Regions from separate parts of the Macrococcus psychrotolerans genome, predicted to be linked through region 1. Evidence: riboswitches for the same ligand, from Rfam matches in the RefSeq annotation. Region 1 holds a riboswitch; the other holds the start of a gene.
What was found. Region 1 has a riboswitch for FMN ahead of ribD (bifunctional diaminohydroxyphosphoribosylaminopyrimidine deaminase/5-amino-6-(5-phosphoribosylamino)uracil reductase RibD). Riboswitches for the same ligand answer to the same signal wherever they lie in the genome.

Region 1 (7,671 bases):
TCTATTAAAGAAAGTACTCTCGTGGAGTGCTTTCTTTTTTTGTGGTAATTGATATAGATTGTGCGACTGATGTTCGGACGAATCGTAATCGCATTAAGATGAGATGCATTATGAGACTGATAGTATATTTTAGGGATGACTGCATAACCGATACGCTCATGCACATAGTTAAGCGCCGTTTCAAAACGATCCACTTCAAGCACGATATGGGGCCTGATATTATGCCTTAAGAAATAATCATTTAGATGTTTACGGACTTGAAAGGAGTCATTCGGCAGAATCAGCGGCAGATCGCCTAGATTGACGCTTCTTTTATTATTAAATGTATCGTTTGGTGCAGTGAGGATATAGTCCTCTGAATATAACGGCAGTGAAATAATGTCATCATGGATAAGCTGTTCATTTGATAATGCGATATGGACATCATAATTGGTGATGGCCTGTGTGATCGCATCTGTCGTCAATATTTCTCTGATCATATAATGCTGATCTGTATCATGCTCTTTATGCTGCGCGATAACAGTGCTTACCCATTTACTTGCAGACTCTAATATACCGATTTTAATTTTAGGGTTATTGCTGTAATTTAAGTCATACATCTGTTCGACCGTCTGCTGATATTTATGTACAATATCTTTTGCATACTGATAGAACAGAATACCACGCTCCGTAATCTTGATTTCCTTCGTACTTCTCGTCAATAGCTTGTATCCTATTTCCGCTTCCAGCTTCTTGATTGCAGCCGTTAACGATGGCTGACTAATATGCAGATACGCACTCGCTTTCGTGAAACTTTGATGTTCAACAACCGCAATATAATATTCGAAATGTAGAATTTTCACAGTTCACGCTCCTTTTATAGTTAAATTCTATTAATAATTAGTTTATTTATATTAGATAACTATATAATAGCAGATTATAATAAGTAACGAGTACAATAAACTGAAAATTTAAATAAATGGAGGCGATTATAATGAGAAATATTAGAGCAAAGAAAGGTTTAGAAATCGAATGTAAAGGCTGGGAGCAAGAAGCGGTATTACGTATGCTCTATAACAACCTAGATCCAGAAGTTGCAGAGCACCCTGAAGACTTAGTTGTCTATGGGGGTATCGGTAAAGCAGCACGTAACTGGGAAAGCTTCGATGCGATTGTTGAAAGCTTGCGTAATTTAGAAAAGGATGAAACGTTACTTGTTCAGTCTGGTAAACCCGTCGCAGTGTTTAAGACGCACGACCAGGCACCACGTGTATTATTATCTAACTCTGTATTAGTTCCGAAATGGGCAAACTGGGAGCATTTCAATGAATTAGATAAAAAAGGCTTGATGATGTACGGGCAGATGACTGCAGGAAGCTGGATCTATATCGGTTCCCAAGGGATTGTGCAAGGAACGTACGAAACATTCGGAGAACTTGCAAATCAGCATTTCAATGGAGACTTAGCAGGTACGATTACATTAACTGCAGGACTTGGTGGTATGGGCGGAGCTCAACCGCTTGCTGTCACGATGAATGGTGGGGTAGTTATCGGTATAGATGTCGATGAAAGCCGTATCGATAAACGTATTGAAACGTGTTACTGTGATGTGAAGACGCATAGTGTAGACGAAGCGATTCGCCTGGCGACTGAAGCGAAAGACAAGAAGGAGGCATTATCAATCGGACTTGTTGGTAATGCTGTCGATGTCTATAAAGAACTATTAGATAAAGACTTTAAAGTTGATATCGTAACAGATCAGACAAGTGCCCATGACCCATTAAACGGTTATGTACCAGTTGAATACACGTTCGAAGAAACAGTGAGGATGCGTAAGGAAAATCCTGAAGAAGTTGTTCGTCTAGCGAAGAAATCGATGGCGAAACACGTTGAATACATGCTTGAGTACAAAAAACGTGGCGCAGTTGCATTCGATTACGGAAATAATATCCGTCAAGTTGCATTTGACGAAGGTGTTACAGATGCATTCAGCTTCCCAGGATTCGTACCAGCATACATTCGTCCGCTATTCTGCGAAGGAAAAGGACCGTTCCGCTTTGCAGCATTAAGCGGGGATCCAAAAGATATTGAACGCGCAGATGAAGAGATGCGTAAATTATTCCCTGATAATAAGAAATTAATGCGCTGGTTAGACTTAGCAAGTGAGAAGATTGCATTCCAGGGATTACCATCTCGTATCGCTTGGCTCGGATACGGTGAACGCGCTAAGATGGGGTTAGCACTAAATAAACTTGTTGAAACTGGAGAGATTTCTGCGCCTATCGTTATCGGTCGTGATCACTTAGATGCAGGAAGTGTTGCAAGTCCGAACCGTGAAACAGAAAGCATGCAAGATGGCAGTGATGCAGTGGGAGACTGGGCAGTATTGAACGCACTGATCAACACTGCAGCTGGTGGATCATGGATTTCATTTCACCACGGTGGCGGCGTAGGTATGGGATATTCATTACATGCTGGCATGGTTGTTGTAGCAGATGGCACGAAAAACGCTGAAGAACGATTACAACGTGTGCTCACAACGGACCCAGGTATGGGTGTAGTGCGTCATGTTGACGCGGGATATGATATTGCGGTTAATGTTGCGAAAGAAAAAGGCATCAATGTACCAATGCTTGACAAATAATAGATGGGGATGGTTATGATGAATGATTTAATAATTCAGAACATTAGTGAACTAATCTTACCGAAGAAGACAGACAAACCTTTGAAGGGTGCGGAACTTGCAGACCTTAAAATTATAGAGAACGGAACGGTCGTTATTAAAGATGGCAAGATTGTTTATGCCGGAGAATTTAATGATGAGTATGTAGCAAGTGAAACGATTGATGCGAAAGGAAAGACAGTATCACCAGCACTCGTCGATGCGCATACACATTTAGTGCACGGCGGCTCACGTGAACACGAAATGAGCTTGAAACGCCAAGGTGTGTCATATCTTGAAATTCTTGAGCAAGGTGGGGGCATTCACTCTACAGTGAAAGCAACACGTGAAGCGAGTGAAGATGAGTTGTTCGAAAAAGCAGAGCATGAATTACTGCGCATGATTCATCACGGTGTACTCAGTGTTGAAAGTAAAAGTGGATATGGTTTAAGTTTAGAGCATGAGTTAAAACAGTTACGCGTTTCAAAAAGATTACAGGAAAAGTACGGCATCAACATGAAACATACGTACCTTGGACCACACGCTGTACCGAAAGATAAAGACAGCGACGTGTTTATTAAAGAATGTATCAATGATTTAGAGCAAGTGAACGATTTAGCAGACTTTGCGGATATCTTCTGTGAAACAGGCGTGTTCACAATCGATCAGTCTCGTGAATACATGCAGGCAGCGAAAGAGCATGGCTTACCAGTGAAAATCCATGCCGATGAAATCGACCCGCTTGGTGGATTAGAACTTGCTATCGAAGAGAATGCCATCAGTGCGGACCACTTAGTAGCAGCAAGTGAAAAAGGAAAAGAGATGCTAAAAGATAGCGATACAGTCGCAGTATTATTACCGGGAACAACGTTCTACCTCGATAAAAATGAATACGCAGACGCACGTGGTATGTTAGACAATAACGGTGCCATTGCAATTGCGACGGACTACAATCCAGGAAGCTGCGTAACGAGTAACTTACAGATGGTGATGAGCATTGCTGCACTGAAACTCAAGTTATCACCGAAAGAAATCTGGAATGCCGTTACAGTCAATGCTGCGAAAGCTATTGGGTTAGACGCTGGAACAATCGATGTAGGTGATGAAGCGAATATAGTGGTGTGGCATGCGAAGAACCATGAGTATATACCATATCAATATGGTGTTAACCATGCCGAGAAAGTGATTCATAAAGGGAAAGTCATTGTTGAGAATGAATTTAAGTTGAAATAGTACGATGTATCACCCTCAATTTTAAGTTGAGGGTGATTTTTTTATAGGGAGTATCGGATAGGGGAGCGAATTGAGTTGGCTCACAAAAAATAAACATGAGCCAAGATGCTGCTCACTGCGTATAGAGAACCACCAAGTTGGCTCACAAAAAATAAACATGAGCCAAGATGACGTTCACCGCGTATAGAGAACCGCCAAGTTGGCTCATAAAAAATAAACATGAGCCAAGATGCTGCTCACTGCGTATAGAGAACCACCAAGTTGGCTCACAAAAAATAAACATGAGCCAAGATGCTGCTCACTGCGTATAGAGAACCACCAAGTTGGCTCATAAAAAATAAACATGAGCCAAGATGACGTTCACTGCGTATAGAGAACCACCAAGTTGGCTCATAAAAAATAAACATGAGCCAAGATGACGTTCACCGCGTATAGAGAACCGCCAAGTTGGCTCATAAAAAATAAACATGAGCCAAGATGACGTTCACTGCGTATAGAGAACCACCAAGTTGGCTCATAAAAAATAAACATGAGCCAAGATGACGTTCACTGCGTATAGAGAACCACCAAGTTGGCTCATAAAAAATAAACATGAGCCAAGATGACGTTCACCGCGTATAGAGAACCGCCAAGTTGGCTCATAAAAAATAAACATGAGCCAAGATGACGTTCACTGCGTATCAAGGACACTTCTCAGCTATCACACCTCAGCATCGCCACCTAAAACATCCGAAATCTTTCCATTGATTTTTCGGTCAAACTTCGATACGATTAACTTGTCGTAATTGACAGACAAGTTAATAACATTCTTTCGGGGCAGGGTGAAATTCCCAACCGGCGGTGATAGCCCGCGACCCTTATGCACTGCATAAGGCTGACTCTTTGAAAATCAGAGGCCGACAGTTAAAGTCTGGATGGGAGAAAGAATAAGGATACCATTAATCGATGGTTTATTTGTTGATAACTTAAAACTCGACGATATCCATTTTATGGTCTTATTTGTTGAACCTAAATTTCCAATCTCCCGAGCATATTTTGTTCGGGAGATTTTTTTATAGGAGGAACAGATGTATATTAACAAAGCATTTGAATTAGTGAAATGGACAGAAGGACAGACAGGTATGAATCCGACAGTCGGCTGTGTCATCGTGAAAGATGATCGCATTGTTGGCATCGGTGCGCATCTGACTGAAGGTGAGGCACATGCTGAAGTGAATGCGATTCATATGGCAGGGACTCATGCGCAAGGTGCGACACTTTATTGCACGCTTGAGCCGTGCAGTCATCATGGGAAGACGCCACCTTGTACTGAAAAGATCGTCGCTGCTGGCATAAGCAAGGTTGTCTATGCAGCGTCAGATGTAACTCTATCATCAGGTGTAAGCTATATGCAGTCTAAAGGCATTGAAGTTGAAAAGGTAGAAGATGACGCAATCGCTGCGTTTTACGCGCCATTTTTCACGAGTAAAACATCTTCACTACCATATGTCACAATTAAGATGGCAACAACGATTGATGGTAAAACTGCCGATGATGAAAGTATAAGCAAATGGATTACGAACGATAAATCTCGTGCACATGCGCATCAAGTGCGCTACGGGATGGATGCGATTATGGTTGGGTACAATACATATAAAAAGGATACGCCGACCCTTGATGCGAGACTTTACAAAGATAAACGCATTAAAAAAGTCATCGTTACAAATGGTCCGTTTGTATTAAATACACAAGACGATAACGATTATGATAGGTCGCGTTTAATCATCGTTTCAGCCATCGATCAGCATATCGATGGTATTACGGTCATCCATGTCCCGCGCTTAAGTCCAGAAGATATATTAAAAGCGCTTTATAATGAGCGCATCCGTAATTTATTAATTGAAGGCGGAATGCAGACCATCCGCACATTTATAGAAGCAAAGTGTTATAACGAAATACACCACTACATTGCCCCGAAACTGTTAGGTGGAACTTCAAAACATCAGTTTTTAACGACTGATACTCTTTCCTCAATGCGTGATATGACGCATTTTAATCTTGTCTCTGTAAATCAGTTCGACGACGACGTACTCCTTATTTACAGAAAGGCGTGATCTCTTGTTTACAGGTATCGTAGAAGAAGTCGGTACAATTTCTCAGATAAAGCAGCAAAGTGATACGACAGTGATGATGATTAACTGTCAGGAAATATTATCCGATATACATATCGGTGATTCAATCAGCGTGAACGGTGTATGTTTAACGGTAACGTCATTTAATGCGCAATCGTTTACCGTAGACATCGTGCGTGGAACTAGTGCGATTACGCTTTTTCATACGATGAAAGCCGGCACTCAAGTAAATCTTGAACGTGCATTACTGCCGACGACGCGTCTTGGTGGCCACTTCGTCAGTGGACATATCGACACTAGTGTCTCAGTAAAACGTATCCAGCATAATGAAAAGACATATATTATCGAACTGGAACTACCACCACAGTTTAAGAACAACGTCATTCCGAAAGGTTCTATTGCAGTGAACGGCGTTTCACTCACGATCTTTGAACTGACGAATTCAATCACATTAAATATTATTCCTGAAACGGTACGCAGCACGATGCTTAATACACTTAAGACTGGCGATAAAGTGCATATCGAATTTGATATGCTTGGCAAATATATTCTAAATCAGACGAAGTCGAGTGATACACTCACTTTATCTAAACTGGAGATGATGATGTAATGTTTGATTCCATTGAAGAAGCACTGCAAGATTTGAAACTTGGTAAACCTATAATCGTAGTTGACGATGAAGACCGTGAAAACGAAGGGGATTTGATTGCAATCACAGACTTTATGTCTGAAGAGACGATTAACTTTATGATCACACATGCGAGAGGTCTTGTCTGTGCGCCGATTTCTCACGCACTTAACGACACACTAGGACTGCTACCGATGACCATGAACAACCAGGATCCGAATAAGACGGCATTCACAATCAGTATCGATCATAAAGATACGACGACAGGTATCAGTGCGAAGGAACGTTTTATGACAGTGAAAGCACTGGCAGATAATAATGTCACGTTAGCTCAATTTAACCAGCCGGGTCATATCTTCCCGCTCATTGCACAGCAAGGTGGCGTACTTAAACGAAAAGGTCATACAGAAGCTTGTGTGGATCTGGCAAAGCTCTCTGGTGCAAGCGAGACGGGCGTCATCTGTGAAATTATTAAAGATGATGGGACGATGGCAAGACGTGATGACTTAGTCATTTACAAAGAAAATCATGACCTGAAGATGATTACAATCGATGCCATCATTGACTATATTAAGTCAACGAAGCCACTTGTCACACGAGAAGCGAAAGTACGTATGCCGACAGATTTCGGTACATTTCAGATGTATGGCTATAAAGAAATTTACTCGGATAAAGAACATGTCGCTTATGTGAAACCTTACAAAGGCATCCCTCATATACGCATCCATTCAGAATGCTTAACAGGTGATGTCTTCCATAGTAAACGTTGTGATTGCGGCAAGCAGCTTGAAGAAGCGATGCAGCATATTGATAAGCACGGCGGTATACTACTTTATTTAAGACAGGAAGGCCGCGGTATCGGACTTATTAATAAATTGAAAGCATATGAAAAAATAGAAGCGGGCATGGATACGGTAGAAGCAAATCACGCGCTAGGATTTGGGAGCGACTTGCGCGACTATGCAGTTGCAGCATCAATGTTACGTGATCTCGGTGTTCATAAAGTGGAGTTACTGACGAATAATCCACGCAAAATTGATGGATTAAAACGCTATGGC
Region 2 (7,671 bases), 330 kb from region 1:
ACATAACATTTTTCTTTAGGTATCATTATTGACTTTAAATACATAGTACCGCCCCCTTTTTTTATTTTGGTATAACTAACGTTTGTCCTTGTGAAAGATTATTGTCTGAAATACCATTTGCCTGTCTTATCTTTTCAACATTTTCTGGAGAGCCATTACCATAGTATTTAATCGCTATTCGGTAAAGATTCTCTTTAGCATTAACGACGTGTGTCGCCTGCGCCTGCTGATTGTCAGACTGGTTATTATTTGAAGCAGCTGATGATTGTGATGCATTGTCTGTTTGTGATGCATTATCCTGAACTTCTGCTGTTTTTTCTTCGGCTAATCTTGCTGCTTCTGTTTCATCAGCAGCTTTTTGTGCTGCCAGACGTTCTTGTGCCGCTTTTTCCTGTGCTGCTTTTTCCTGTGCCACTTTTTCCTTAGCCGCTTCTTCCTTAGAAGCTTCTTCCTTAGCTGCTTCTTCCTTAGCTGCTTTTTCTGACTCTGCCTCTTCAACAGTCTTATCCTTAGCTTTGTCTGTTTTTTCTTCAGCAGTTTTCTTCTTGTCGTTCGTTGCTACTTGTTCTGTATTATTATGTTTATTATCACTTTGAGAATTGATATAATTTGCAAGCAGCAACATAATTGGCAGTAGTATTAAAATCGCAGCAATCAGTGGAATAAATTTCTTAAGTCCACTATTATCCTTATCTTCTTGCTGTTTTCCATTTTCAGGCTTTTCTTCGACAGTCTTTGCATTTGCTTTATTTACTTTTGCAGCCGCTCCTGCTACCCCTGCTGCACCAGCTGCTTTTTTACTGTTAGAGACTTGTTTATTAGTCTTTTGATTGTTATCTCTTTTGTTGTTTTTCTTAGCGCCAGCGCCAATAGTTCCTGCTTCTTTGTTATCGTTAGTATTGTCTTCACGTTTCTTTCTTTCTTGTGAACGGCTACGACGTGAGACTCCACGAGGCGGAAAAATATCTTCTTCAGTTTCTTTTTTTCCTTCATATGTTTCTGAACTTACTTCTTCAGTTTCAACCGTCTCTTCTTGTTGTCTTTCGATCTTTTGTTTATTCTTTTCAAATTCATCTTTAAAATCATTTTTTGACACGTTTATCCACCCACTCATCAATTTATAGTCTATTCTTATTATAGACAAACACTATTGCTTTAGTAAAGTATTACAGCTATAAAAATAACCTTTCTAAAATTAATGCCACAGGCTCAAGTTGAATACTTTTAGTAATATTTTCATATCTTTGCAAATCTGTCACTTTGCACTTGTGACACTGATTACGTTCATAAAATTCATCTGAATTTATCGAAGATGTCCTCAACATGCCGGAAAGTTCATGGTGGAGACAATGATTGCTATGCACATACGCAAGCATCTTTGATAATAACTGCTGTTGCTCATATTGATGCGCCTTTAATTTATCAGCGATAATGTTGTTAGCAAACTTGCGATGAAAAATATCAAGCTTCTCTTTCTTTTCCGCATCATAAATATTTTGCAGAGTATAATTATGTAGATCGCTTGTGTCAATAGCGTCTAATTCGAGCAGTCGTGACGCTTGTGCGATATCATTATTATTATATAGGAGTATCGATTGACAAGAGTGATGATCTCTTCCTGCGCGACCAATCTCCTGAATAAACTGAAGGATTGATGCTGGGATGTGATAGTGAATCACCGTACGGATGTTTTTCTTATTGATTCCCATTCCAAAAGCACTGGTTGCACATATTACATGTACTTCATCTTCCATAAACCGACTCTGTACTTCAGTACGTTCACTATAGGTCATATCTGCATGATATCTATCCACAATAAAATCCTCAGAAAGCGCCTCGTATAAAGCATCACATACCTTCTTCGATGAGAAATAGATAATAGTAGGTCCACTTTCTTTAAGTACTTTTTGTAGAAATATGAGCTTATCATCTTCACGCACTTCATATTTATACAAGTACATATTGTCCTTATTTTTGAGAAAATCATGTACTTTCAATGGCCTTCCGATAATCTCCTCAATATCATGAACAATCTTTTTTGTTGCTGTAGCTGTTAGAGCGATTACCTGTGCATTATGTCTATCAATCACTTCATTCACAAGCAAGTAATGAGGACGGAATTGAAATCCCCATTGAGAAATGCAGTGTGCTTCGTCCAGTACAATATGCGTGAACCTTATGCGAGAGAATAATGCTTCTGCAAGTTCACTTTGTAACCATTCGGGAGAACAATAAATAAATTGATAGCTATCAATGCGATGCGTAATTATCGAAAGTTCCGCACGTGATAGACCTCCATGAATAGCTACAGCATCAATTTTACTCATCTTCAACTGCATCACCTGGTCCTCCATCAAAGCAATTAACGGGGTGATAACGAGCGCTTTTCCGTCGGTAAATACAACTGGCAGCTGAAACGTGATTGATTTACCACTTCCAGTAGGCATCAGTGCTAATACATCTTCATTATTCAATATACTATCAATTATTATTCTTTGTTCCTCATTTAACTTTTTAATCCCAAAACGCTTATTTAGCAAATGTTCAATCGACATGATCGTTCCTTTCCATCAGACTGGCGTATATAATACCAATCTTCAGTTTGAAATAATCTTTAACCTCTGAATGCTCATAAAATGATTTTAGCTTTCCATATGTTAACTGACTATAAAGATGAACAATTGCCTGCAGTTCATCCGCGCTAATAAAACGTGAAATCTCCACAGGATAATCTTTAATCATCATTTCAATAATATGGTCCTGGATAGTATGCTCTCTTAAACGAAGCAAACGAGCAGTTTCATCGATAGTATAGCTATTTATCAGCTGGTACGTTCTTGCCGTATTCTTATGTAAGGGCACCTTGTAATAAAGATGATTTAATAGATGGAATGATTCATTTCGAAGCAAATGCAGTATATAGTTTTTCTCTGCCAATAACATAAATTTCAAATGAGATGTTTCAACATTTAATAGTCGTGCCAATTGTTCATCGTTTCTTGGATGTATATCATGGCCCGTTATTTTATATACGAAATAGCTATGTTTAAATTTATCTTGCACTAAAGTTACAAGTTTAAAGAAATCTAGCTGCAGAAGGTTGAAGTCTTTAGTTTTCGCCCGCCTTATAACTTCTTTAACCTGCGACTGTACAATCAGGTTGTTAGAGACTGGCACAAACCTATTTGTGCCATAACTCATTTCTGAAGATGCCTGAATAAGTAGACATAACGTCTCAAAACTCATCTCAGATGCAAGGTAAAAATAAGGGAAAAGCATGTACTCTCGTTGCTTATCATTGTGACTTAACATACTTGTGAATGCTTCAAAAGGATAGCCTGGTGCAATCTCGTAAACAGGTAAAAGATGCTGCATAGAGGCGTCAAAATATGTCTGCTGCGTTCTTGCTCCGGTTACAATATTCCATAGACTTTTTATAGATTTATCTTCACGATAATGTGTACGTATGTAAGTTGATATAGAATTCATAAGCATCTCCTGAATCTTTTTGTTGAAAAACCATTAAACAATCACTAAAATAGTTATGTACATTGTTTATATATTTTATCATGAAATTGGTGGGAGGCGAAAATTTTGGCAGGTAAATATACAATTGTTGATATGGATACATGTATTGCATGTGGTGCTTGTGGTGCTGCAGCTCCAGATATATATGATTACGACGACGAAGGTATTGCTTACGTAATATTAGATGACAACCAAGGGACTCAAGAAATACCTGAAGAACTTGAAGAAGATATGATCGACGCATTTGAAGGTTGTCCTACAGACTCAATCAAAGTGGCAGATGAATCATTTGATGGTGACGCACTGAAGTTCGAATAATATAACAAACCCGGACTACTGTAGAAAATAGAGATTATTTTCTGCAGTAGTCCGGGTTGTTTTTATCTGGTTTTAGGCAGTACATTGAGCAATATAATCGATAATATCGCGAGTAGTATGCCTTTGATAATATTAAAAGGGATGATGCCGGCTGTAATAATTACCTTTAAGTTATTAGAGATATCAGTGAAATTCATTATCATACCGTAAAGCGGTAATAATACGAAATAATTCATAATACTCATTACCATCGTCAATACGATTGTTGCACATAAAAATCCAACGATTAGTCGTTGCTTTCTCCCTTTAGTTACTGCATACAATGTCAATATCAATGATGTCCCTGCAAGAAAATTCGCAACAGGCCCAATTGGATCTGTCATATTCATCAAGAAATTTAGCAAGTTTTTAATGACTTCGACTCCAATCGCTCCAAGTGGTCCAACAGTGAAAAGTGCGATAATTGCAGGAATATCACTTAAATCAATTGTGAGATAGGGTGGTAAAAATGGTAACGGAAACTTTAAAAACATAAGTAAAAAAGCAACCGCACTTAATAGACTCACCGTAATGAGTCGTCTTGTCTTATTAATCTGTGTCATTTCCTTCTCCTTCTATCCATCTTACAAAGAGGAGGAAAACCTCCATCTTCTCCCATCCAGACTGTACTGTCGGTACTGGAATTTCACCAGTTCAGCTGAGTAATCAGGTCGCGGACTGTAACCGCCGGTTCGGAATTACACCGACCCCGAAGATGAATGATATATTTTTTATAGTATATATCTTACTTGTTATTCTTTGTATCGTCAACTTTTGGGATTGAGATAACAAATGTTGTGCCTTTGCCGACCTTGCTATCCACATTTATACTGCCATGATGACCTTCTATAATTGATTTGACGATAAATAATCCTAATCCGGTACCATGTTTACCTCTCGTCCTAGCCTGATCCACCTTGTAGAAACGTTCAAATATATTATCGATATGTTTCGGCGCAATACCCACACCTGTATCAGAAATACTGATGATGAGGTTCTCATCGTCTTCATCAGTATGAATACTAATTACATCTCCTGCAACAGTATAGCGTAGTGCGTTATCAATGATATTGGTAATCACCTGAATCATCTTATCATAGTCTAACCAAGCTTTAGAATGATGCCTATAATGAGTTTGAATGTCTGTCTCATGTTTCTCGGCCACATGTTTGAAGTTCATTATCGTTCTTTCTATCAGCTCCTCTATGTCAGTAGCTTCTAAATTCAGAACTTGTTCACCGGCATCAATTCTAGCTACATTCAGCAGTTCATTCACAAGACGATTCAGACGCTTTGATTCGTCAAGAATAACATTTAGAAATTCATCCACATCAGACTTTTCGCTGACAATACCATCTAGAATGGCCTCCGTATATCCTTGAAGCATTTGAATCGGTGTTCTCAGTTCATGAGATACATTTGCAATAAACATCTGTTTCATTTGATCAATCTTCTTCTCTTCAGTCATATCCCTAATGATAGCTACAGCCCCATTACCTTGTTTTATTTCTGGGTTGTCGACTGGAGAAACAATGAGCACATAGTGCTTATCTTTGGTTGTAATTTCATTATATACCGTATCTTCCGACTGCATCACTTTATTCACAGTATCACTCAAGGCTTCAATCTGCAGTTGGTTGATGTCATCCAGAAATTTCTCTGCCATTGGATTTTGAAGCTGCTTCTCTAGATGCATATTGAAACTCAGCACGCCATCCTCCATTGCATTGATTAATCTGTCCCTCAAATTTCTTTCAGAAGATATCCTGTTCATGTTCAAAGTAATATCTTCTTCCATCTTATTAAATGCAAGAGCAAGTTCTCCAATTTCGTCACGTGATTGAACCTTGATTTTCTCATTTCGCTCACCCCGTGCAAGTTTAAACGCCGCTTGCTTCAGATGAATTAATGGTTTAGTTATACGTGTAGACAAGAAAAATGCAAATATTGTCGTCAAAATTAGCAGCACGAGTGCAACTAAAAATATGATGATTGCGATGTAGTTGAAAGCATCGGATATCGTATTGGTATCTTGATAAATAAATATTGCGCTTCCATTATATTCAAATGCCTGAGAAGGGTATCCTACGAGCAGATATTCATGTTTGCTGCCCTGATAATTGACTTCGATTGACTGAACAACAGTTTCATCTTTTTTATACACAGCATCAAATGCTTTGTTCGTCTGAATTTCTTTTAACATCAATGCTTTTAACGGATCCTCAATGTTCTTATGTTGATCCTGTTTATTCGTAATCAATATCAGTCCAGCAGGGTTTTCGATCAGTTCTTTCACATAGTTCATTGCATCACTTTTGTCATGCCGACTCATAAGGACGAGTTCAACTTTTTCTGCCTGTTGCTTTAATGCATGTGCAGATTCACTCATCAAATAAGCATTAAAAAAGCTCATCAGTGCAACCGATAATATAATTAAAACTGTGGTTACTATAAACAATATAGTTAACCACAGTTTAATAACGACACTATTGATATATTTCATCAGTCTCTGACCTCAAATTTATATCCTACACCCCATACTGTATGAATCATATCTGCAGCATGTGGCGATACTTTGTTCAATTTTTCTCTTAATCGCTTCACATGTGTATCAACTGTTCGTAAATCACCATAAAACTCATAATGCCATACATCTTTAAGCAGTTGCTCACGATCAAATACTTTATCTGGACTCTTAGCCAGAAAAAGTAATAGTTCATATTCCTTTGGAGTTAAATTAACCTCCTTATTATCTGCAAGCACTCTATGTGCATCATTATCTATCACTAGTGAATCAAAAACGATCAGATCTTTCGCATGCGCTTCCTGTTGTATGAACATTGTTGATTGCGAACGTCTTAAAATTGCCTTTACGCGTAGTACAACCTCTCGTGGAGAGAACGGTTTGACGATATAATCGTCTGCCCCAATTTCAAAGCCTTCTACGCGATTATGTTCTTCTCCTTTTGCAGTCAGCATAATAACAGGCGTAGATTTCTCTTCACGTAATCGTTTGCATACTTGGATACCATCCATACCAGGCAGCATGATATCTAGTAAAATACAATGAAAATCTTCACTCAGTGCAAGCTCGAGCGCGCGCTCTCCATCTTCCGCTTCTACAGTTTCATAGCCTTCTCTTTCTAGATACATCTTAGCAAGCTTTCTAATTCTATCTTCATCATCAACTATTAAAATCTTTTCTTTCATATTATGCTCACCCTTTCATTATGCATAGGAATGGAGACCTGCAATGATTAGATTCACCGCAATCACATTAAATAAGATGATACCGAGACCAATAACGGCAAGCCATGCTGATTTTTTACCTTCCCAGCCCTTTCCTAATCTTAAATGTAGGAAAATCGCATAGAACAAGAATGTAATTAACGCCCAGACTTCTTTAGGATCCCAGCCCCAGAATCTACTCCATGCAATCTGCGCCCAAATACTCGCAAATAATAATCCTCCAAGAGCAAATAACGGAAACCCGATGATGACAGAACGATAACAAATTTCGTCCATTAATCTCAACGAAACTTTATTAGTCAAAGGTTTGATGACTGAAAAAATAGTTCTGCGTGCGATGAGTCTGATTATCCCATAAAGGATAGAACCGATGATGATTGACCACACGACCGTATTTAATTTCTGTGCATTGATTACAGGTGGTAATTCGATTCCTGTGTCAAAGCGTTTAACTTCTTTATAGCTTTCTTTCGTCCCATCAACTTTAACAACTGGTGTACTATCCTTGAATGTAACTAATCCTGGTAAATGGTATTC

Region 2: linked by a shared signal. The riboswitch ahead of QA539_RS05895 (ECF transporter S component) and the one ahead of ribD (bifunctional diaminohydroxyphosphoribosylaminopyrimidine deaminase/5-amino-6-(5-phosphoribosylamino)uracil reductase RibD) in region 1 are both predicted to bind FMN.

Annotation. Positions count from the first base shown of each region.
Region 1 covers NZ_CP124591.1:1,494,984-1,502,654, reverse strand. The annotation lists gene QA539_RS07655 (LysR family transcriptional regulator) at 1-842, opposite strand, end outside; gene hutU (urocanate hydratase) at 974-2,623, shown strand; gene hutI (imidazolonepropionase) at 2,642-3,874, shown strand; FMN riboswitch at 4,678-4,804, shown strand; gene ribD (bifunctional diaminohydroxyphosphoribosylaminopyrimidine deaminase/5-amino-6-(5-phosphoribosylamino)uracil reductase RibD) at 4,942-5,967, shown strand; gene QA539_RS07635 (riboflavin synthase) at 5,972-6,595, shown strand; gene ribB (3,4-dihydroxy-2-butanone-4-phosphate synthase) at 6,595-7,671, shown strand, end outside.
Region 2 covers NZ_CP124591.1:1,160,024-1,167,694, forward strand. The annotation lists gene QA539_RS05870 (HPP family protein) at 1-44, opposite strand, end outside; gene QA539_RS05875 (LysM peptidoglycan-binding domain-containing protein) at 62-1,096, opposite strand; gene QA539_RS05880 (RecQ family ATP-dependent DNA helicase) at 1,173-2,555, opposite strand; gene QA539_RS05885 (helix-turn-helix domain-containing protein) at 2,545-3,489, opposite strand; gene QA539_RS05890 (ferredoxin) at 3,622-3,846, shown strand; gene QA539_RS05895 (ECF transporter S component) at 3,909-4,439, opposite strand; FMN riboswitch at 4,489-4,606, opposite strand; gene QA539_RS05900 (ATP-binding protein) at 4,631-6,388, opposite strand; gene QA539_RS05905 (response regulator transcription factor) at 6,388-7,095, opposite strand; gene ccsB (c-type cytochrome biogenesis protein CcsB) at 7,114-7,671, opposite strand, start outside.